One region of the Enterobacter cloacae complex sp. HYC033_NIDB genome, then DNA from elsewhere that is predicted to be linked to it. Evidence: predicted binding sites of a transcription regulator. Region 1 holds the regulator's gene; each other region holds the start of a gene.
What was found. Region 1 encodes sigma-54, which starts transcription at its own class of promoters, with help from an activator protein. Its sites were predicted from a motif close to GTTGGCACANNTTTCGCTNT; they were not measured.

Region 1 (5,325 bases):
GAACTATCGCCTCGTTGCTCAGCATGTAGAATATTTTTCAGATGACGGTACCTCGTGGTTTACCCAACCGGTCATGACCACCTTTGATACGGACAAAGTGCCGACGTGGTCTATCAAGTCTGACCGGGCAAAACTGACAAATGACCGTATGCTTTACCTGTATGGTCACGTTGAAGTCAACGCCCTGACCGCTGACGCGCAACTGCGAAAAATTACGACGGATAACGCCCAGATCAACCTGGTCACCCAGGATGTCACGTCGCAGGATCTAGTCACCCTGTATGGCACAACATTTAATTCCAGCGGTTTAAGAATGCGCGGGAACTTACGCAGCAAAAACGCCGAGCTGATTGAAAAGGTTAGAACCTCCTATGAAATTCAAAACAAACAAACTCAGCCTTAAAGTTGTTATCGCCAGCGCGCTGCTGGCGGCCAGTCTTCCCGCGCTTGCTGTGACTGGCGACACCGAACAGCCGATTCATATTGAATCCGATACCCAGTCTCTGGATATGCAGGGTAACGTCGTCACCTTTACCGGCAACGTCGTCATGACCCAGGGCACCATTAAAATCAACGCCGACAAAGTGGTCGTTACCCGTCCGGGCGGCGAGCAGGGCAAAGAGATTATCGATGGTTATGGCAACCCGGCCACCTTCTACCAGATGCAGGACAACGGCAAGCCGGTGAAAGGCCATGCCTCGCATATGCACTATGAACTGGCGAAGGATCTGGTCATCCTGACCGGTAATGCTTACCTGGAACAGCTGGACAGCAATATCAAAGGCGACAAGATCACCTATCTGGTGAAAGAGCAGAAAATGCAGGCCTCCAGCGAAAAAGGCAAACGCGTCACGACCGTGCTTGTGCCTTCGCAGTTGCAGGACAAGAACAACGGTCAGGCTCCGGCACAGAAAAAGAGTAACTAATTCGTTATGGCAACTTTAACTGCAAAAAACCTCGCGAAAGCGTATAAGGGCCGCCGCGTCGTCGAAGATGTCAGTCTGACCGTCAACTCCGGCGAAATCGTGGGTTTGCTTGGCCCTAACGGGGCGGGTAAAACCACGACCTTCTACATGGTGGTGGGCATCGTCCCGCGTGACGCCGGCAACATCATCATCGATGATGAAGATATCAGCCTGCTGCCGCTGCATGCCCGCGCGCGTCGTGGCATCGGCTATTTGCCGCAGGAAGCGTCTATTTTCCGCCGCTTAAGCGTGTTCGACAACCTGATGGCCGTGCTCCAGATCCGTGACGATCTGACCAGCGAGCAGCGCTCTGACCGTGCGAACGAGCTGATGGAAGAGTTTCATATCGAACATCTGCGTGACAGCCTCGGCCAGGCGCTGTCCGGTGGTGAACGCCGCCGCGTTGAGATTGCGCGCGCGCTGGCAGCAAACCCAAAATTCATCCTGCTGGATGAACCGTTTGCGGGCGTTGACCCCATCTCCGTTATCGATATCAAACGTATCATTGAGCACCTGCGCGACAGCGGGCTTGGCGTACTGATCACGGACCACAACGTTCGTGAAACGCTGGCCGTGTGTGAGCGCGCCTACATAGTGAGCCAGGGCCATCTGATTGCCCACGGTACGCCGCAGCAAATCCTCGAAGATGAGCATGTTAAGCGCGTGTACCTTGGGGAAGACTTCAGACTCTGATAGGGTAGAGGTTAAGTCACGCCGAACCGGAGAAAAACGCTCTGAACATGAAGCAAGGTTTGCAATTACGGCTCAGCCAGCAACTGGCCATGACGCCGCAGCTACAGCAGGCAATCCGTCTGTTGCAGCTGTCCACGTTAGAACTCCAGCAGGAGCTCCAGCAGGCGCTGGACAGCAATCCGCTGCTGGAGCAAACCGATCTTCATGACGAGGTAGACGCCCAGCAGACGCAGGACACAGAAACGCTCGACTCCGTAGATGCGCTCGAACAGAAAGAGATGCCGGACGAACTGCCGCTGGATGCCAGCTGGGACGAAATCTACACCGCGGGTACCCCTTCCGGGACGCGCGCAGACTACCAGGACGATGAACTCCCGGTCTACCAGGGCGAAACCACCCAGTCGCTTCAGGACTACCTGATGTGGCAGGTAGAGCTGACTCCTTTCTCCGATACCGATCGCGCCATTGCCACCTCGATTGTCGATGCCGTTGACGACACGGGCTATTTGACCGTGACGCTGGACGAGATTCTTGAAAGCATCGGCGATGACGAGATTGAACTGGAAGAGATCGAAGCCGTTCTGAAACGCGTTCAGCGTTTCGACCCGATAGGTGTCGCCGCGAAAGATCTGCGCGACTGCCTTCTGATCCAGCTTTCGCAGTTTGCCAAAGAGACACCGTGGATTGACGAAGCCCGGCTCATCATCAGCGATCATCTGGATCTGCTGGCGAATCACGACTTCCGCACCCTGATGCGCGTCACACGCCTGAAAGAAGAGGTGCTGAAGGAAGCGGTGAATCTGATCCAGTCGCTCGATCCGCGTCCGGGGCAGTCGATCCAGACCAGCGAACCGGAATATGTCATTCCTGATGTGCTGGTGAGAAAACACAATGGCCGCTGGGTCGTTGAACTGAACGCCGACAGCATTCCTCGCCTGCAAATCAACCAGCAATACGCCTCCATGTGCACCAGCGCCCGTAACGACGCTGATAATCAATACATTCGCAGCAACCTTCAGGAAGCACGCTGGTTGATCAAGAGCCTGGAGAGCCGTAATGACACGCTGCTGCGCGTCAGCCGCTGTATTGTCGAACAGCAGCAGGCGTTCTTTGAGCAGGGCGAAGAGTTTATGAAACCGATGGTGCTGGCAGACATCGCCCAGGCCGTCGAGATGCATGAATCAACCATTTCCCGCGTGACCACGCAGAAATATCTGCACAGCCCACGCGGTATTTTTGAGCTTAAGTATTTCTTCTCCAGCCACGTGAACACCGAAGGCGGCGGCGAAGCCTCGTCAACGGCTATTCGCGCACTGGTGAAGAAGTTGATCGCCGCGGAGAACCCCGCGAAGCCACTCAGTGACAGTAAGTTAACCACCATGCTGTCCGATCAGGGTATTATGGTGGCACGTCGTACTGTCGCGAAGTATCGAGAGTCTTTATCCATTCCGCCGTCTAACCAGCGTAAACAACTGGTTTGACACAACCGATAAGGAAGACACTATGCAGCTCAATATCACCGGACATAACGTCGAGATTACTGAGGCTTTACGCGATTTTGTAAACACTAAGTTTGCGAAACTCGAGCAGTATTTCGAGAGGATCAACCAGGTCTATGTTGTGTTGAAAGTGGAGAAAGTGACGCATATCTCGGATGCGACCCTGCACGTCAACGGAGGGGAACTCCATGCCAGTGCGGAAGGGCAAGACATGTACGCGGCTATCGACGGCTTGATTGATAAGCTTGCGAGACAGCTCAATAAACATAAAGATAAACTGAAACAACACTAATTGTCCGGGCAGTTAACGGGTGCAGGACGGCCTGTTGTGAAACACAACAGGCCATTTGTACAGTTAGCGCTTAGGTGAAATTATGATAAACAACGATTCCGCTCTTCAACTGAGCAATGTCCTTAACCAGGATTGTACCCGCAGTGGCGTTCACTGCCAGAGCAAAAAACGTGCGCTGGAAATCATCAGTGAGCTGGCCGCAAAACAGCTGGGTCTGCCGCCGCAGATCGTGTTTGAAGCCATTCTGACCCGTGAAAAAATGGGCAGTACCGGCATCGGCAATGGCATTGCGATCCCGCATGGCAAGCTGGAAGAAGATACGCTGCGTGCCGTGGGGGTGTTTGTGCAACTGGAAACGCCTATCGCTTTTGACGCCATCGATAACCAGCCTGTGGATCTGCTTTTCGCGCTGCTGGTTCCTGCCGATCAGACCAAAACCCACCTGCACACGCTGTCGCTGGTTGCCAAACGTCTGGCGGATAAAACCATTTGTCGTCGACTGCGCTCAGCCCAAAGTGATGAAGAGCTTTATCAAATTATCACTGAAGCAGAAGGCAATCAGGATGAGGCATAATCGGGAAAGGGCCTTCAGTACGGCTGCCCTGAGGAGAAACGGAACATGGTGCTGATGATCGTCAGCGGTCGTTCGGGGTCCGGGAAGTCCGTGGCCCTGCGCGCGCTGGAAGACATGGGATTTTACTGTGTAGATAACCTGCCGGTAGTGTTGTTACCCGATCTGGCGCGGACGCTGGCGGACAGGCAAATCTCTGCCGCCGTCAGTATCGACGTGCGTAACATGCCGGAATCGCCGGAAATCTTCGAGCAGGCAATGAACAGCCTGCCGGAATGCTTCTCGCCTCAGCTCTTGTTCCTGGATGCTGACCGCAACACGCTGATCCGTCGCTACAGCGATACACGTCGTTTGCATCCGCTCTCCAGTAAAAATCTTTCGCTGGAAAGCGCCATCGATAAAGAGAGCGATCTGCTTGAGCCGCTGCGTTCCCGGGCCGACCTGATTGTCGACACTTCCGAAATGTCCGTCCACGAGCTGGCGGAAATGCTGCGTACGCGCTTACTCGGCAAGCGCGAGCGCGAACTGACGATGGTGTTTGAATCCTTCGGCTTTAAGCACGGCATACCTATCGATGCGGATTACGTTTTTGATGTGCGTTTCCTGCCGAACCCACACTGGGATCCGAAACTGCGTCCGATGACCGGTCTGGATAAGCCGGTGGCAGCGTTCCTCGACAGACACACAGAAGTACACAATTTTATCTACCAGACGCGAAGCTACCTTGAGCTATGGTTACCTATGCTGGAAACAAACAATCGCAGCTACCTGACGGTGGCGATTGGCTGTACCGGCGGTAAACATCGTTCGGTCTACATTGCCGAACAGCTGGCCGATTACTTCCGCTCACGCGGGAAGAACGTTCAGTCCCGTCATCGCACGCTGGAAAAACGCAAAACATGACCGTAAAACAGACCGTCGAAATCACCAACAAGCTGGGCATGCATGCGCGCCCGGCGATGAAGCTGTTTGAACTGATGCAGGGTTTTGATGCTGAGGTGCTGCTGCGCAACGACGAGGGAACCGAGGCAGAAGCCAACAGCGTGATTGCGCTACTGATGCTGGATTCTGCCAAAGGCCGTCAGATTGAAGTTGAAGCCACCGGCCCGCAGGAAGAAGAAGCGCTGGCGGCAGTGATTGCCCTGTTCAACGCCGGGTTTGACGAAGACTAACGTTCGCCATGTCGGCGGGTAGCGCTGCGCTTACCCGCCCTACCTAAGATTATTTCGCTCCATAAACCCTTCCCCACCCAGCTGACGCATCTGGCGCATAATCCACGCCTGGCGGCTTCGCACGTAGCCTGAC
Region 2 (5,325 bases), 1.9 Mb from region 1:
GTGCCCATACCATTTAGAAACATTTTTCAGGGAAATCATTATACCGTCCTTTTCTTCAGCCAGCTGACCAACAGCGATGCGCTTAAACTAATCACAAAATAGACCCCGCCCGCGAAGAGGATCATCTCAACCTGCGTTCCGTCACGTTCGCCAATGGTGGAGGCGGTACGGAAGAAGTCTGCCAGACTCAGCACGTAGACCAGGGAGGTATCCTGGAACAGGACGATGCCCTGCGTCAGCAGCAGCGGAACCATGGCGCGAAACGCCTGCGGCAAAATAATGAGCTTCATGGACTGCCAGTGCGTCATACCGAGCGCCAGCGCAGCGCTGGACTGCCCGCGAGAGATACTCTGAATACCTGCGCGGATGATCTCTGAGTAGTAGGCGGCTTCAAACATGGAAAACGCCACCATGGCAGAGATCAGGCGGATATCGGTCTTTGGCGACAGTCCCAGTACGTTCTGTAAAAAGCCGGGAACAATCAGATAAAACCACAGCAGCACCATGACCAGTGGAATGGAGCGGAATACGTTAACGTAAGCCGTGGCAAACCAGGCGAGCGGCTTAAAGCTCGACAGGCGCATCACTGCCAGCAGGGTGCCCCAGACAATACCGACGATAATGGCGATAACGGTGATCTTTAAGGTGATTGCCAGTCCATCCAGCAGATAGGGCATGGAGGGAACAATGGAACTCCAGTCAAAATCGTACATTTATTTGCCCCCCAGATTGCCCGGCAGGCGTACTTTGCGTTCAACCAGGTTCATCACCAGCATGATGAAAGCGTTAATCAGAACATAGGCGAGCGTGATCGCCGTGAAGGATTCCCAGGCGTGAGCGGAGTAATCCAGCAGTTTGCCCGCCTGTGCCGCCATATCCACCAGACCGATGGTTGAGGCGATAGCCGAGTTTTTTACCAGGTTCATCATCTCGGACGTCATCGGCGGAACGATGACGCGGTAAGCGTTAGGCAGCAGTACGTAACGGTAGGCCTGGGGCAGAGTCAGGCCCATTGCCAGTGCCGCATTCTTTTGCCCGCGCGGCAGTGACTGTATGGCTGCACGTACCTGCTCGCAGACGCGCGCAGCGGTGAACAGCCCCAGACACAGCATAGAGGAGACAAAAAATTGTACGTTAGGATCCAGCTCGGCCTTAAACCACATGCCGAGATCTTCCGGCAGCAGTTCCGGGATCACCAGATACCAGGTAAAGAACTGCACGATCAGCGGAACGTTACGGAACAGTTCCACATAGAGCGTGCCAATCGAAGAGAGAAAACGGTTAGGGACGGTACGCAGAATACCGAACAGCGAACCGACAAGAAACGCGATAATCCACGCCGTTATCGATAACGCAACGGTAACCTGAAAGCCGCTCCACAGCCAGCCGAGATAGGTGGTGTTGCCGAACGGGGCTTGTTGCAGAAAGATGCCCCAGTTCCAGTCAATTGACATAGTAAACTCCAGAAAAAAAAGGGTAGCAGCGCTACCCTCGAAGATTGGTGAGAAGCTCAATTTTTGCGCTGAGTGGGGAACGACCACTCAACGTATAGTCTGTCCATGCTTCCCGACAATCGAGAGGGCAGGAGATCCCGCCCCTGTCGTTCTAATTAGTTAAGAGCTTTGTCGTTTGGTGATTTGAACAGCGCTTTCATGTCGTCAGACAGTTCAAAGTTCATGTTCAGGTTTTTTGGTGGAATTGGGTTCTTGAACCATTTGTCGAACCATTTTGCCGCTTCGCCGGAGGTTTGCGCCTGAGCGATGGTGTCATCGATCAGTTTCTTGAAGTCCTCGTCACCTTTACGCAGCATACAGCCGTAGGCTTCTTTCGACTGGGCGGTACCGACGATTTCCCAGTTATCTGGTTTCTTCGCTTTCGCGCGTTCGCCCGCCAGCAGGGCGTCATCCATCATAAACGCGACAGCACGGCCGCTTTCCAGGGTACGGAAGGAGTCGCCATGGTCTTTCGCGCTGATGATGCGCATGTCCATTTTCTTCTCGTCGTTCAGCTTGTGCAGCAGCACTTCGGACGTGGTACCGGAGGTCACGACAACCGCTTTGCCTTTCAGGTCAGCAAAATCTTTGATGTCGCCGCCTTTCTTCGTCAGCAGGCGGGTGCCCACAACGAAGATGGTGTCCGAGAAAGCGGCCTGTTTCTGACGCTCAAGGTTGTTGGTGGTTGAGCCACATTCAAAATCAAATGTGCCGTTTTGCAGCAGAGGAATACGGTTTTGTGAAGTGATGGGGATCAGCTTCACTTGCAGGTCAGGTTTGTTCAGCTTTTTCTTCACGGCTTCAACGATGGCGTTGGAGTAATCCTGTGAATAGCCCACGACTTTTTGCGTGTTGTCGTAGTAAGAGAACGGGACAGAAGATTCACGGTGGCCGACCACGATCACGCCGTTTTTGGCAATCTTGTCGAGAGTGCTTCCTGCTGCCGGAGCGTCTTCAGCGTGGACAACCCCCGCAGACATTCCCATAACCAGCATTGCTGTGGCCAGTTTACGTAATTGCATACCCAACTCCTTTCTTATCAGCGCCAGTGACGCATAGATACCCATTGTGATGTTGTTATATCTCGCGCAATGCGAGTGCAGTGTTATGCAAGCTTGTTAACATTTAGTCTGGCTTAATGTAAAGATTTTGCTGCGTTATTGTTTATTTTTGCGAAGCGCGCCGCACCATTCAGAGGCAATAATCCCTCGTTGCACCGTTTCGGTGCTACCGATGATCTACGCTGGTGCGACAAAGTTGCACGTTAAGCCAGACAGCGTTGATATGAATAAACAAAGCAACAGGCGTGCCAGAATTGAAGTTTGGGAGGAAATTATCGGGTGGCGGCGGCGGAGAGTAGGCCGGGTAAGGCGTAGCCGCCACCCGGCAACAGAAGGTAAGGTTATTTACGACGCTGACGCAGGCTCATCAGTACGGCGCCAAAGCCGAACAGCAAGGTCAAAATCCACAGCGGCCAGTTCCCGGTGCGCGCGTAAGGCGTAAGCCCGGTAGTTGGCGTGACGTTAGTAGTCAGCACCTCACGGGTAAATTGCGGGATCATGGCCTGGATTTCACCTTGCGGACCAATCACGGCGGTAATGCCGTTATTGGTGCTGCGCAGCAACGGACGTGCCAGCTCCAGAGAACGCATTCGCGCCATCTGGAAGTGCTGCCACGGGCCAATCGATTTACCGAACCACGCATCGTTTGAGATGGTCAGCAGATAGTCGGTGTCCGGGCGGAAATTATCGCGCACCTGCTCGCCGAGGATAATCTCGTAGCAAATGGCGGCCGTCAGGGCAAAACCGTGCGCATGCAGCTGCGGCTGAACGTAAGGGCCCCGGCTGAATGAGGACATCGGCAAATCAAAGAACGGTGCCAGTGGGCGCAGAATAGACTCCAGCGGAACAAATTCGCCAAACGGTACAAGGTGGTTTTTGTTGTAGCGATTGGTGGAGGTATAGCTGTATTCGCTGTCCTTACCGAGCGTAATGATCGTGTTGTACGTGTCATAGCGGTTCTGCTGATTGAGACGCGCATCCACAATTCCGGTGATCAGCGTACTGCCGCGCGCGCGCAGCAGATCGTCCATCATCTTCAGGAAGGGCTGCTGATTGATCTCCAGGTCCGGGATCGCAGACTCAGGCCAGATGATGAGCTGCGATTTGCCCATCACCTTTTCAGTGGCGTTGGCGTAGATTTTCAGCGTGTTCAGCAGCTGATTCTCATCCCATTTCAGGGACTGCGGGATATCGCCCTGTACCAGAGAAACCTGCGTGGCGCGCGCGGGCTCCAGCGTAAACCACTGGATATAACGCAGCGGGAAGGGCAGGGCAAACAGGATCAACGCGGCAACCAGCGGCTTCCAGTTACGTGTCACCAGAGCCAGCACCAGAAGGCCGCTGACCGCCATGAGCAGGAAGTTGATCGCCTCCACGCCCATGACCGGGGCCAGGCCTTTCAGCGGGCCGTCTACCTGGCTATAGCCGAACTGCAACCACGGGAAGCCGGTCAGTACCCAGCCGCGCAGAAATTCGGTGATTTGCCAGACAACGGGTGCCGCTATCGCCACGCGCAGCCAGGTCGTTTTTGGCCACAGGCGAGACAGGATGCCCGCGAACAGGCCGGTGTAGAGTGAGAGATAGGCGGCGAGCAGCACAACCAGGAAGACGTTAACCGGCCCCGGCATTCCGCCAAATTGCGCGATACTGACGTAGACCCAGTTGATACCAGAGCCGAACAGCCCCAGCCCCCAGAAGTAGCCAATGGCCGCGGCCTGTACCGGACGACGGTTCAGGGTAAGACCCTGTAGCCCCATCAGGGAGAGAATAGCGGCTGGCCAGATATCGTAAGGAGAAAAAGCCAGCGTACCGCTGGCTCCGAGTAACAGCGCCAGCAGCAAACGGACGCGCTGGCGTTCAAAGAGTGGGGCAAATGCCATTTACATTAATCTTCCAGTTTTGGCACCGGTGAGTCGTCCGGCATTCTGACGTGAACCTGAATAATACGTCGGCTGTCAGCCATTGCGACCTTGAACTGGTAACCATCGATGTCAACGGTTTCACCGCGGGCAGGAAGATGGCCGAAGGCCTGCATCACCAGACCACCAATGGTGTCCACTTCTTCATCGCTGAAGCTGGTGCCAAAGGTATCGTTGAAGTCTTCAATGGAGGCCAGCGCGCGCACGGTCCAGGTGTGGCGGCTCAGCTGACGGAAGTCGATATCCTCTTCTTCGTCATACTCATCTTCGATTTCGCCCACGATCAGCTCAAGGATGTCTTCGATTGTGACCAGACCGGAAACGCCACCAAATTCATCAATAACAATCGCCATGTGATAGCGCTGGGAGCGAAACTCCTTCAGCATCCGATCCACACGTTTACTTTCCGGCACAACCACGGCCGGGCGTAACACCTTTTCCATACTGAAGGCTTCGGCATCGCTGCGCATAAACGGCAGCAGATCTTTCGCCATCAAAATCCCTTCAATGTGATCTTTGTCTTCGCTGATGACCGGGAAACGTGAGTGAGCCGATTCGATAATCACATCGAGGCACTCGTCCAGCGTCTGGTTGCGTTTCAGGGTAATCATCTGCGAGCGGGGGATCATGATGTCGCGGACGCGCTGGTCGGCGATGTCCATCACCCCTTCGAGCATTTCGCGCGTATCTTCGTCGATAAGGTCGTTCTGCCCGGAATCACGAATCAGCTCCAGCAGTTCATCACGGTTTTTCGGTTCGCCGTGGAAAAGCTGGTTCAGAATGAGGGAGAAAAATCCCTTTTTAGTGGTTGTCGTGTCGCTACTGTGTGAATTGTCGTCGCTCATGGCGTTT
Region 3 (5,325 bases), 580 kb from region 1:
ATATCGGCAAGAAGATTGCCGCGACGCTTGCCAGCACCGGCACCCCGGCGTTCTTCGTGCATCCTGCCGAAGCGCTGCACGGCGATCTGGGGATGATCGAAAGCCGCGACGTGATGCTGTTTATCTCCTACTCCGGTTCAGCCAAAGAGCTGGATCTCATCATCCCTCGCCTGCAAGAAAAATCGGTGGCCCTGTTAGCGATGACCGGCAAATCCCGTTCGCCGCTGGCGCTGGCCGCGAAAGCAACGCTGGATATTTCCGTTGAGCGCGAAGCCTGTCCGATGCACCTGGCACCGACCTCCAGCACCGTCAACACGCTGATGATGGGTGACGCCCTGGCGATGGCGGTGATGCAGGCGCGCGGTTTTAATGAGGAAGATTTCGCCCGTTCCCATCCTGCGGGCGCGCTTGGGGCTCGTCTGCTCAACAAAGTTCACCACCTGATGCGCACGGACGATGCCATTCCTCAGGTCAAACTCGACACCAGCGTGATGGACGCCATGCTGGAGCTGAGCCGCACCGGGCTGGGGCTGGTTGCGGTATGCGACAATGACCGCCAGGTGAAGGGCGTCTTCACCGACGGCGACCTGCGCCGCTGGCTGGTGGGCGGCGGCAAGCTGGAGGCGCGGGTATCCGAAGCAATGACCCAGGGCGGGCTGACGCTGAATGCCGACAGCCGCGCGATTGAAGCCAAAGAGGTGCTGATGAAGCGCAAAATCACCGCCGCGCCGGTGGTGGACGAGCACGGCAGGCTGTGCGGCGCGATCAACCTGCAAGACTTCTACCAGGCGGGGATTATTTAACCCTTCAGCCCCAGACGTTTCGCCAGCCTGTGAAGGTTGGCGACGTCCATCTCCAGCGCCCGCGCGCACGCCGCCCAGCTGCGGTTATTCTGCTCCAGCGCGCGGGCGATCATCTGACGCTGGAACGCATCCGTCGCCTCGCGCAGGTTTTCGTTCACGCTCTCAGGTATCACCGGCTTCACGGGCGGCATCGTTTCCTCATGCAGCGCGAAATGGCGCGCATGAATAACCACTTCATCCCCCGAACGCGTTGCCCGCGCCAGCACCACCGCGCGGTGGATCGCATGTTCCAGTTCACGCACGTTACCCGGCCAGCCGTAGCTCAGCAGGTGCGTCCTCGCGCCGGGACTTAGCACCACGCGGGAAAGCCCCATTTTGAGCCGACACTGTTCGCAGAAAAAGCCCGCCAGCAGAACCACATCCTCGCCCCGCTCGCGCAGCGGCGGCACCGTGAGCGGGAACACGCTCAGACGGTGGAACAGATCGGCGCGGAAATTCCCCGCCAGCACCTCTTCGCGCAGATCGCGGTTCGTCGCCGCCAGCACGCGCACATCCACGCGTAAGCTGCGATCGTCTCCCACGCGTTGAATATCGCCATACTGCAACACCCGCAGCAGTTTGGCCTGAAGCGAAAGGGAGAGTTCGCCAATTTCATCGAGGAACAGCGTGCCGTTATCAGCCATTTCGAACTTGCCGCTGCGGTTGCTGATCGCCCCGGTAAAGGCCCCTTTGACGTGTCCGAACAGCTCGCTTTCCGCCACGCTTTCCGGCAACGCCGCGCAGTTGAGATAGACCAGCGGATTCACCGCACGGGGCGAGGCTTCGTGGATCGCTTTTGCCACCAGCTCTTTACCGGTGCCGGTCTCCCCGAAGATCAGCACGTTCAAATCAGACGCGGCGACAATCTCAATCTCTTTTTTGAGCTGCGCCATGCCCGGCGAAAGGCCGATCATTTCGGTGTGCGCCACCTGCTCAAACGCCGTCGGGCTACCCGGAAGAATATTCTGGCTCTCCAGCTGTTCTATCAGCAGGGCGTTGTTCAGCGCCCCGGCCGCCAGCGCGGCAATCAGCCGTAGCTCTTCATCGCTGAAGGTATCGAACTGATCAGGCGACATGCCGTCGAGGGTTAACGCGCCAATCAGGTTCTGCCCGGCAAACAGCGGCAGGCCGATACAGGCGTGCACCTTCAGGCTCTCCTGTCCGGGGATCAGGCCGTCGTAAGGATCGGGCAGATCGCTGTCTGCCGGGAAACGCACCACGTCACCCGCACGGGCGATGGTTTCCAGACGCGGGTGGCCCTCCAGGGTAAAGCGCCGCCCGAGTACGTCCTTCGCCAGACCGTCGATAGCCAGCGGAATAAACTGCCGCCCTTCGTAACGCAGCAGCGCCGACGCATCGCAATCCAGCACGTGGCGCAACGTGGAGATCAGCCGCTGAAAGCGGTCCTGATGACCAATACCGGTTTGCAGTTCTATGGCGATCTTCGCCAGCACATCTACGGAAAAGCTCATCTCTGCCTCACTGTCATTTTGACAATACATAGTGTCATATTGACAATTTTTAAGATAGTCAAAATGACTACCCATTAGGGGGCGTTGAAACGAAAACACATTATTTTCAACAAGTTAAAAAGTTGGCACGCAACTTGATATATGACAGTCATCTTATTTGAAAACGCCGTATTAAGTTGAGGTTGCTATGTCTATTCTGGTTAAAAATAACATTCATTGGGTGGGTCAACGTGACTGGGAAGTACGTGATTTTCACGGGACGGAATACAAAACGCTGCGCGGCAGCAGCTACAACAGCTATCTCATTCGTGAAGGTAAAAACGTCCTGATCGATACCGTCGATCACAAATTCAGCCGCGAGTTCGTGCAGAACCTGCGCAGCGAAATCGATCTGAATGAGATCGACTACATTATCATCAACCACGCGGAAGAGGATCATGCCGGGGCGCTGACCGAGCTGATGTCCCACATTCCGGATACCCCGATCTACTGCACCACCAACGCCATTGACTCCATCAACGGCCACCACCACCATCCGGAGTGGAACTTCCACACCGTGAAAACCGGCGACACGCTGGATATCGGCAATGGCAAACAGCTGATCTTCGTGGAAACCCCAATGCTGCACTGGCCGGACAGCATGATGACCTACATGACCGGTGACGCGGTGCTGTTCAGTAACGACGCCTTCGGCCAGCACTACTGTGACGAACGTCTGTTCAACGACGAAGTGGATCAGACCGAGCTGTTCGAACAGTGCCAGCGCTACTACGCCAACATCCTGACCCCGTTCAGCCGCCTGGTCACGCCAAAAATCACCGAGATCCTCGGCTTCAACCTGCCGGTGGATATGATTGCCACCTCCCACGGCGTGGTATGGCGTGAAAATCCAACCCAGATCGTCGAACTGTACCTGAAGTGGGCGGCGGACTATCAGGAAGATCGCATCACCATCTTCTACGACACCATGTCCAACAACACCCGCATGATGGCGGACGCCATTGCCCAGGGCATCAACGAAGTTGACCCGAACGTGGCGGTGAAAATCTTCAACGTGGCGCGCAGCGATAAGAATGAGGTATTGACCAACGTCTTCCGCTCCAAAGGCGTGCTGGTGGGTACCTCCACCATGAATAACGTGATGATGCCGAAAATTGCCGGACTGGTGGAAGAGATGACCGGCCTGCGCTTTCGTAACAAACGCGCCAGCGCCTTTGGTTCACACGGCTGGAGCGGCGGCGCGGTAGACCGTCTCTCCACCCGTTTACAGGATGCCGGTTTTGAGATGTCCCTGAGCCTGAAGGCGAAATGGCGTCCGGATCTCGACGCGCTGGAAATCTGTCGTCAGCACGGTCGCGACATTGCCCGCCAGTGGGCGCTTGCGCCGCTGCCGGAAACCGCACCCGACGCGGCGGTTACGCCGGAAGCTGTAGCAGAAGCCGCTCCTGCCGCTGCCGACCTCGGCCCTTGCATGCAGTGCAGCGTCTGCCAGTGGATTTACGATCCTGAGCTGGGCGAGCCGTTGCAGGATGTCGCGCCGGGTACGCCGTGGAGCGAGGTACCGGACAACTTCCTCTGCCCGGAATGTTCCCTCGGGAAAGACGTCTTTGATGAACTGGCAACGGAGGCAAAATGAGCCACGGCATCGTCATTATCGGCTCGGGCTTTGCCGCCCGCCAGCTGGTGAAAAATATCCGCAAACAGGATGCTAACGTGCCGTTGACGGTGATCGCCGCCGACAGCATGGATGAGTACAACAAGCCTGATTTAAGCCACGTTATTAGCCAGAATCAGCGCGCCGACGATCTCACCCGCCAGACGGCGGGGGAGTTTGCCGAACAGTTTAACCTGCGTCTGTTTCCGTACACCTGGGTCACCGATATCGACGCCGACGCCCACGTGGTGAACGCGAAAGATAAAACCTGGCAGTACGACAAACTGGTGCTGGCGACGGGGGCATCGGCGTTTGTGCCGCCGGTTGAGGGCCGCGAGCTGATGGTCACGCTCAACAGCCAGCAGGAGTATCAGGCCAGCGAGACCCTGTTACGCGACGCCACGCGGGTGATGATTGTCGGCGGCGGACTGATTGGCACCGAGCTGGCGATGGACTTCTGCCGGGCGGGAAAATCCGTCACCCTGGTTGACCACGCGGCCAGCATTCTGTCAGCGCTGATGCCAGCAGAAGTAAGCAGTCGCTTACAGCATCGTCTGACCGACATGGGCGTGCATCTGCTGCTGAAATCGCAGTTACAGAGCCTGAGCAAAACCGAAACCGGCATTTGTGCGACGCTCGACCGCAACCGCAGCGTTGAAGTGGATGTGGTTATTGCGGCGACGGGGTTGCGCCCGGAAACCGCGCTGGCGCACCGCGCGGGCGCAGAGATCAATCGCGGCGTGAAGGTGGACAGCTACCTGCAAACCACCCAGCCGGACATTTATGCCCTGGGCGACTGCGCGGAAATTAACGGCCAGGTGCTGCCGTTCCTGCAACCGATTCAGTTAAGCGCCATGTTCCTGGCGAAAAATCTGCTCGGCGGCAACGCCCCGGTGAAATTACCCGCCATGCTGGTGAAGGTAAAAACGCCGGAACTACCGCTGCATCTCGCAGGTGAAACGCAGCGTCAGGATCTGGACTGGGAGATTGTCCTTTCGCCTCAGGGCATGGTGGCGCGCGGCACCGATACCGACGGTCAGATGCGCGCCTTTGTCGTCAGCGAAGACAGAATGAAGGAGGCCTTCGCGCTGCTGAAATCGCTACCAGCTTAACCCTCGTCATGCCGGGTGGCGCTCCGCTTACCCGGCCTACAGTACTGCCACGCTTACTTAACCTTTGGATTTTGTTGTCCACCGCCCCGATGTCCCGGGGCTTTTTTTATCGCTACACTTTCAGCGTCAGGAGCGCACCACCAGCGCGTCATAACCGCGCCAGCGATAGTTCGCCATCGAGATCAGCCAGCAGGCGACAAACAGCCCGACCACCACAAATCCGGCATCGCCCAGGTTATCGTTTA
Region 4 (5,325 bases), 1.7 Mb from region 1:
TACTGGATGATGCGCTGTCCGCGGTTGACGGGCGTACTGAACATCAAATTTTGCATAACCTTCGCCAGTGGGGAGAGGGGCGCACGGTCATCATCAGCGCGCACCGTCTGTCGGCTCTTACCGAAGCCAGCGAAATTCTGGTGCTTCAGCACGGGCATATTGCTCAGCGTGGTCAGCATGAGCAGCTTGCCGGGCAGACCGGATGGTATCGGGATATGTACCGCTATCAACAGCTTGAAGCCGCGCTGGATGAGGAGGTCGCCGATGCGTAAGTTTGGACAGATGTGGCCGACGTTAAAACGGCTGCTGGCCTATGGCTCGCCGTGGCGCAAACCGCTTTCCATCGCCGTGCTGTTGCTGTGGATCGCCGCGATTGCGGAGGTGACCGGTCCGCTGCTTATCAGTTATTTCATCGACAATATGGTGGCGAAAAACTATCTGCCGCTGGGGCTGGTGGCGGGGCTGGGCGTGGCGTATGTCGGCCTACAGCTGACGGCGGCGGGGCTGCACTATGCGCAGTCGCTGCTGTTTAACCGGGCCGCCGTGGGCGTGGTCCAGCAGCTTCGCACGGATGTGATGGATGCCGCGCTGCGCCAGCCGCTGAGCGAGTTTGATACTCAGCCGGTCGGGCAGGTTATTTCGCGCGTCACCAATGACACCGAGGTGATCCGCGACCTCTATGTAACCGTTGTCGCAACGGTTCTGCGCAGTGCCGCGTTAATTGGCGCGATGCTGGTGGCGATGTTCAGCCTGGACTGGCGTATGGCGCTGGTGGCGATCGCTATTTTCCCGGCGGTGCTGATTGTGATGGTAATTTACCAGCGCTACAGCACGCCGATTGTTCGTCGCGTGCGCGCTTACCTCGCAGATATCAATGATGGCTTCAACGAAGTGATCAACGGCATGAGCGTTATCCAGCAGTTTCGCCAGCAGGCGCGTTTTGGCGAGCGAATGGGAGAAGCCAGCCGCTCGCACTATATGGCGCGGATGCAGACGTTACGGCTGGATGGCTTCCTGTTACGCCCGCTGCTGAGCCTCTTCTCTGCGCTGGTGCTGTGCGGGCTGTTGATGCTGTTTGGCCTGACGACGCGCGGAACCATCGAGGTGGGGGTACTGTACGCATTTATCAGCTACCTTGGACGCCTTAACGAACCGCTGATTGAACTCACCACGCAGCAATCGATGCTGCAACAGGCAGTGGTCGCGGGCGAACGTGTATTCGAGCTGATGGACAGGCCGCGTCAGACCTATGGCGATGACGAACGCCCGCTGGAAAGTGGATCCATAGCGTTTGATCATGTCTCGTTTGCCTACCGCGACGACCAGCTTGTCTTGCAGGATATTAACCTCGAGGTACCGTCGCGCGGTTTTGTCGCCCTGGTTGGGCATACCGGTAGCGGCAAAAGCACGCTCGCCAGTTTGCTGATGGGCTACTATCCGTTGACGCAGGGGGAGATCCGTCTGGACGGACGGCCGCTTGCCTCGCTTAGCCACAACGCGTTACGTAAGGGCGTCGCGATGGTGCAGCAGGATCCGGTGGTACTGGCGGATACCTTTTATGCCAACGTGACGCTGGGACGACCTTTCACGCCTGAGCAGGTATGGGAGGTGCTGGAAACGGTACAGCTTGCGGATCTGGCGCGCGGGTTAAGCGAGGGGATCCATACCCGGCTGGGTGAGCAGGGCAATAATCTCTCGGTCGGGCAAAAGCAACTTCTTGCGCTGGCGCGCGTGCTGATTGAGACGCCACAGGTGTTAATTCTGGATGAAGCGACCGCAAGCATTGACTCCGGTACCGAGCAGGCGATCCAGCAGGCGCTGGCTGCCGTGCGGGATCGCACTACGCTGGTGGTAATCGCCCACCGCCTCTCAACCATCGTCGATGCCGATACCATTCTGGTGCTGCACCGTGGCCAGGCCGTTGAACGGGGGACGCACAGAGCGCTGCTTGAGGCAAAAGGACGCTACTGGCAGATGTATCAGTTGCAGCTGGCGGGCGACGAACTGGCCGCCAGCGCGCGCGAGGAAGAGTCACTCAGCGCCTGATGCACCATAACAAGGCAATGCGCTAACAGACTTAACCGTTGGTGCAAAACTGAAACGCACCCTGCACTGCCATGGTGCGTTTTTTTTCGCCTCTTCCCGGCGCATCCGCGCCGCGGCGCTTTCCTCCTCACCTTTCACTTCTGGCACACCCTTTGCAATATCCCTTTCGTGTTAGCTGCGGCCATTACCGAATTCTGACTGGAGGGGATATATGAAGCTGGTTACGGTGGTAATCAAACCATTCAAACTCGAAGACGTGCGTGAAGCGCTGTCTTCCATGGGTATTCAGGGACTGACTGTCACCGAAGTGAAAGGCTTTGGGCGTCAGAAAGGTCATGCCGAGCTTTATCGCGGGGCGGAATACAGCGTTAACTTCCTGCCAAAAGTGAAGATTGATGTGGCGATTGCCGACGATCAGCTTGATGAGGTGATTGATGTCGTCAGCAAAGCAGCCTACACCGGAAAAATTGGCGACGGCAAAATTTTCGTTGCCGAACTACAGCGCGTCATTCGCATCCGTACCGGCGAATCTGACGAAGCGGCGTTGTAAGTAACTCCTGGCACACAGTGATAGGGATCGAGAAAATGAAGAAAGCAACAATGAAAACAGGTCTGGGTTCGCTGGCACTGCTGCCGGGCCTGGCAATGGCTGCACCTGCTGTGGCAGACAAAGCCGATAACGCCTTTATGATGATTTGCACCGCGCTGGTGCTGTTCATGACGATTCCGGGGATCGCGCTGTTTTACGGCGGCCTGATCCGCGGCAAGAACGTACTCTCCATGCTGACGCAGGTTGCCGTCACGTTCGCGCTGGTGTGCGTGCTGTGGGTGGTTTACGGTTACTCGCTGGCCTTCGGGGAGGGCAACGCCTTCTTCGGCAACGTTAACTGGGCGATGCTGAAAAATATCGAACTGACCGCGGTGATGGGCAGTTTTTATCAGTATATTCATGTCGCGTTCCAGGGCTCATTCGCCTGCATCACCGTGGGGCTGATTGTGGGCGCGCTGGCTGAGCGTATCCGCTTCTCTGCGGTACTGATTTTCGTGGTGGTCTGGCTGACGCTCTCCTATATCCCGATTGCGCATATGGTCTGGGGAGGTGGTCTGTTGGCTTCCCATGGCGCGCTGGACTTTGCGGGCGGTACCGTTGTGCACATCAACGCCGCGGTAGCAGGTCTGGTAGGCGCATACCTGATTGGTAAGCGCGTGGGCTTCGGGAAGGAAGCATTCAAGCCGCACAATCTGCCGATGGTCTTTACCGGCACCGCCATCCTCTATTTTGGCTGGTTCGGCTTCAACGCAGGTTCAGCCAGCGCCGCTAACGAAATCGCCGCGCTGGCCTTCGTGAATACCGTTGTGGCAACCGCCGGCGCTATCCTCTCATGGGTATTTGGCGAGTGGGCCGTTCGCGGCAAGCCATCGCTGCTGGGTGCCTGTTCCGGGGCGATTGCCGGTCTGGTAGGTATTACGCCAGCGTGCGGTTACGTGGGCGTGGGCGGTGCGCTGCTGATCGGTATCGTCGCAGGACTGGCGGGGCTGTGGGGCGTTACCGCACTGAAACGTGTTCTGCGCGTTGACGATCCGTGTGATGTATTCGGCGTACACGGTGTGTGCGGCATCGTCGGCTGTATCATGACCGGTATCTTTGCTGCCCAATCTCTGGGCGGTGTGGGTTACGCAGAAGGCGTGACCATGATGCATCAGGTGCTGGTACAGCTGGAAAGCATCGCGATCACCGTTGTCTGGTCCGGTGTTGTGGCCTTTATCGGTTACAAGCTGGCTGATATGACCGTTGGGCTGCGCGTGCCGGAAGAGCAGGAGCGCGAAGGCCTGGACGTCAACAGCCACGGCGAGAATGCCTATAACGCATAATTTGAGTGCCTTGCCGGGCGGCGGCTTCGCCTTACCCGGCCTGAAAAAGCACAATTCGCAGGCCCGGTGAGCGCAGCGCCACCGGGCTTTTTACATCACCCGCGATTACGCATCACACCTTCCTGCACGGTAGAAGCCACCAGCACGCCATCCTGAGTGTAAAACTCCCCGCGTACAAAGCCGCGCGCGCTGGACGCAGAGGTACTTTCCACGCTGTAAAGCAGCCATTCGTTCATATCGAATGGACGGTGGAACCACATGGAATGGTCAATTGTGGCTACCTGCATCCCTTTTTCGAGGAAGCCCACACCGTGCGGCTGTAGCGCAACCGGCAGGAAGTTGAAATCCGACGCATACCCCAGCAGGTACTGATGCACGCGTAAATCTGCGGGTACGCTGCCGTTGGCGCGGATCCACACCTGGCGGGCGGGCTCAGCGGTATGCCCCTTCATTGGGTTATGAAATTCGACCGGGCGGATCTCCAGCGGTTTATCGCACAGAAACTTCTCTTTTACCTGCGGCGGCAGCAGATGCGCGAGAGCGCGGGCAATTTCGGTTTCCGATTTCAGATCGTCCGGCGACGGGGCAGACGGCATCTTTTTTTGATGCTCATAGCCCGGCTCTGGCGCCTGGAACGAGGCGGTCATGTAGAAGATGGGTTTGCCATGCTGGATGGCCGCCACGCGACGGGCGCTGAAGCTTTGACCGTCACGCAGAACTTCCACGTCGTAAACAATCGGTTTAGCACTGTCACCGGGGCGTAAAAAGTAGCTGTGAAACGAGTGCACCAGACGGTCTGCCGGGACGGTCTCCTTGGCGGCATACAGCGCTTGCCCCACGACCTGGCCGCCAAAAACCTGGCGTAAGCCTAAATCTTCGCTCTGTCCGCGAAATAGCCCTTCTTCTATTTTTTCCAGGTTCAGTAATGTCAGCAGATTGTTCAGTGCCTGACTCATAGTGGTCCTCAATAAACGCCGTGGCGAAAGATAGGCAGAGTATAACCCAGAAATGAAAGTGGTCCGATGGGTAGAATAATCTTAATATCCGGACGAAATTAGGCATAAATCCGTGATTTGTGCCACACTTGTATTCGTTGTGTGAATAAAACGACATCAGATGGGATCGATCCCGCTGGTGCATTGATGATAAGGAGACTTCAATGAAACTCGTGCCTATGCTCAGTGGTGTAGCAATTGCGGTAGCGTTGTCCGCCTGTGCTGGTAAGAGTGCCGATGTACCGGTGCCAACAGCAAGCGCAAACGGGATTAACACCCTTTCACAGCAAGCTATTCAGCAGCCAAATGTTTCCGGTACGATCTGGATCAAACAGAAGGTTGCGCTGCCGCCGGATGCGGTTTTAACGGTCACGCTGTCTGATGCTTCCCTGGCGGATGCGCCGTCCAAAGT

Region 2: a site for sigma-54 is predicted at 2,788-2,807, ahead of O1721_RS10340 (amino acid ABC transporter substrate-binding protein). Genes of this name have one in related genera too.
Region 3: a site for sigma-54 is predicted at 2,436-2,455, ahead of norV (anaerobic nitric oxide reductase flavorubredoxin). Genes of this name have one in related genera too.
Region 4: a site for sigma-54 is predicted at 2,186-2,205, ahead of glnK (P-II family nitrogen regulator). Genes of this name have one in related genera too.

What each region holds. Positions count from the first base shown of each region.
Region 1 is NZ_CP115123.1:211,950-217,274, forward strand. Features, by position in the region: gene lptC (LPS export ABC transporter periplasmic protein LptC) at 1-403, shown strand, start outside; gene lptA (lipopolysaccharide ABC transporter substrate-binding protein LptA) at 372-926, shown strand; gene lptB (LPS export ABC transporter ATP-binding protein) at 933-1,658, shown strand; gene rpoN (RNA polymerase factor sigma-54) at 1,706-3,139, shown strand; gene hpf (ribosome hibernation promoting factor) at 3,162-3,449, shown strand; gene ptsN (PTS IIA-like nitrogen regulatory protein PtsN) at 3,532-4,023, shown strand; gene rapZ (RNase adapter RapZ) at 4,069-4,923, shown strand; gene npr (PTS phosphocarrier protein NPr) at 4,920-5,192, shown strand; gene mtgA (monofunctional biosynthetic peptidoglycan transglycosylase) at 5,232-5,325, opposite strand, start outside.
Region 2 is NZ_CP115123.1:2,158,073-2,163,397, forward strand. Features, by position in the region: gene O1721_RS10325 (amino acid ABC transporter ATP-binding protein) at 1-39, opposite strand, end outside; gene gltK (glutamate/aspartate ABC transporter permease GltK) at 39-713, opposite strand; gene gltJ (glutamate/aspartate ABC transporter permease GltJ) at 714-1,454, opposite strand; gene O1721_RS10340 (amino acid ABC transporter substrate-binding protein) at 1,610-2,515, opposite strand; gene lnt (apolipoprotein N-acyltransferase) at 2,896-4,434, opposite strand; gene corC (CNNM family magnesium/cobalt transport protein CorC) at 4,440-5,318, opposite strand.
Region 3 is NZ_CP115123.1:4,517,265-4,522,589, forward strand. Features, by position in the region: gene gutQ (arabinose-5-phosphate isomerase GutQ) at 1-803, shown strand, start outside; gene norR (nitric oxide reductase transcriptional regulator NorR) at 800-2,314, opposite strand; gene norV (anaerobic nitric oxide reductase flavorubredoxin) at 2,502-3,950, shown strand; gene norW (NADH:flavorubredoxin reductase NorW) at 3,947-5,080, shown strand; gene O1721_RS21625 (HoxN/HupN/NixA family nickel/cobalt transporter) at 5,207-5,325, opposite strand, start outside.
Region 4 is NZ_CP115123.1:1,889,259-1,894,583, forward strand. Features, by position in the region: gene O1721_RS08895 (SmdA family multidrug ABC transporter permease/ATP-binding protein) at 1-272, shown strand, start outside; gene O1721_RS08900 (SmdB family multidrug efflux ABC transporter permease/ATP-binding protein) at 265-2,046, shown strand; gene glnK (P-II family nitrogen regulator) at 2,258-2,596, shown strand; gene amtB (ammonium transporter AmtB) at 2,632-3,918, shown strand; gene tesB (acyl-CoA thioesterase II) at 4,014-4,874, opposite strand; gene O1721_RS08920 (YbaY family lipoprotein) at 5,078-5,325, shown strand, end outside.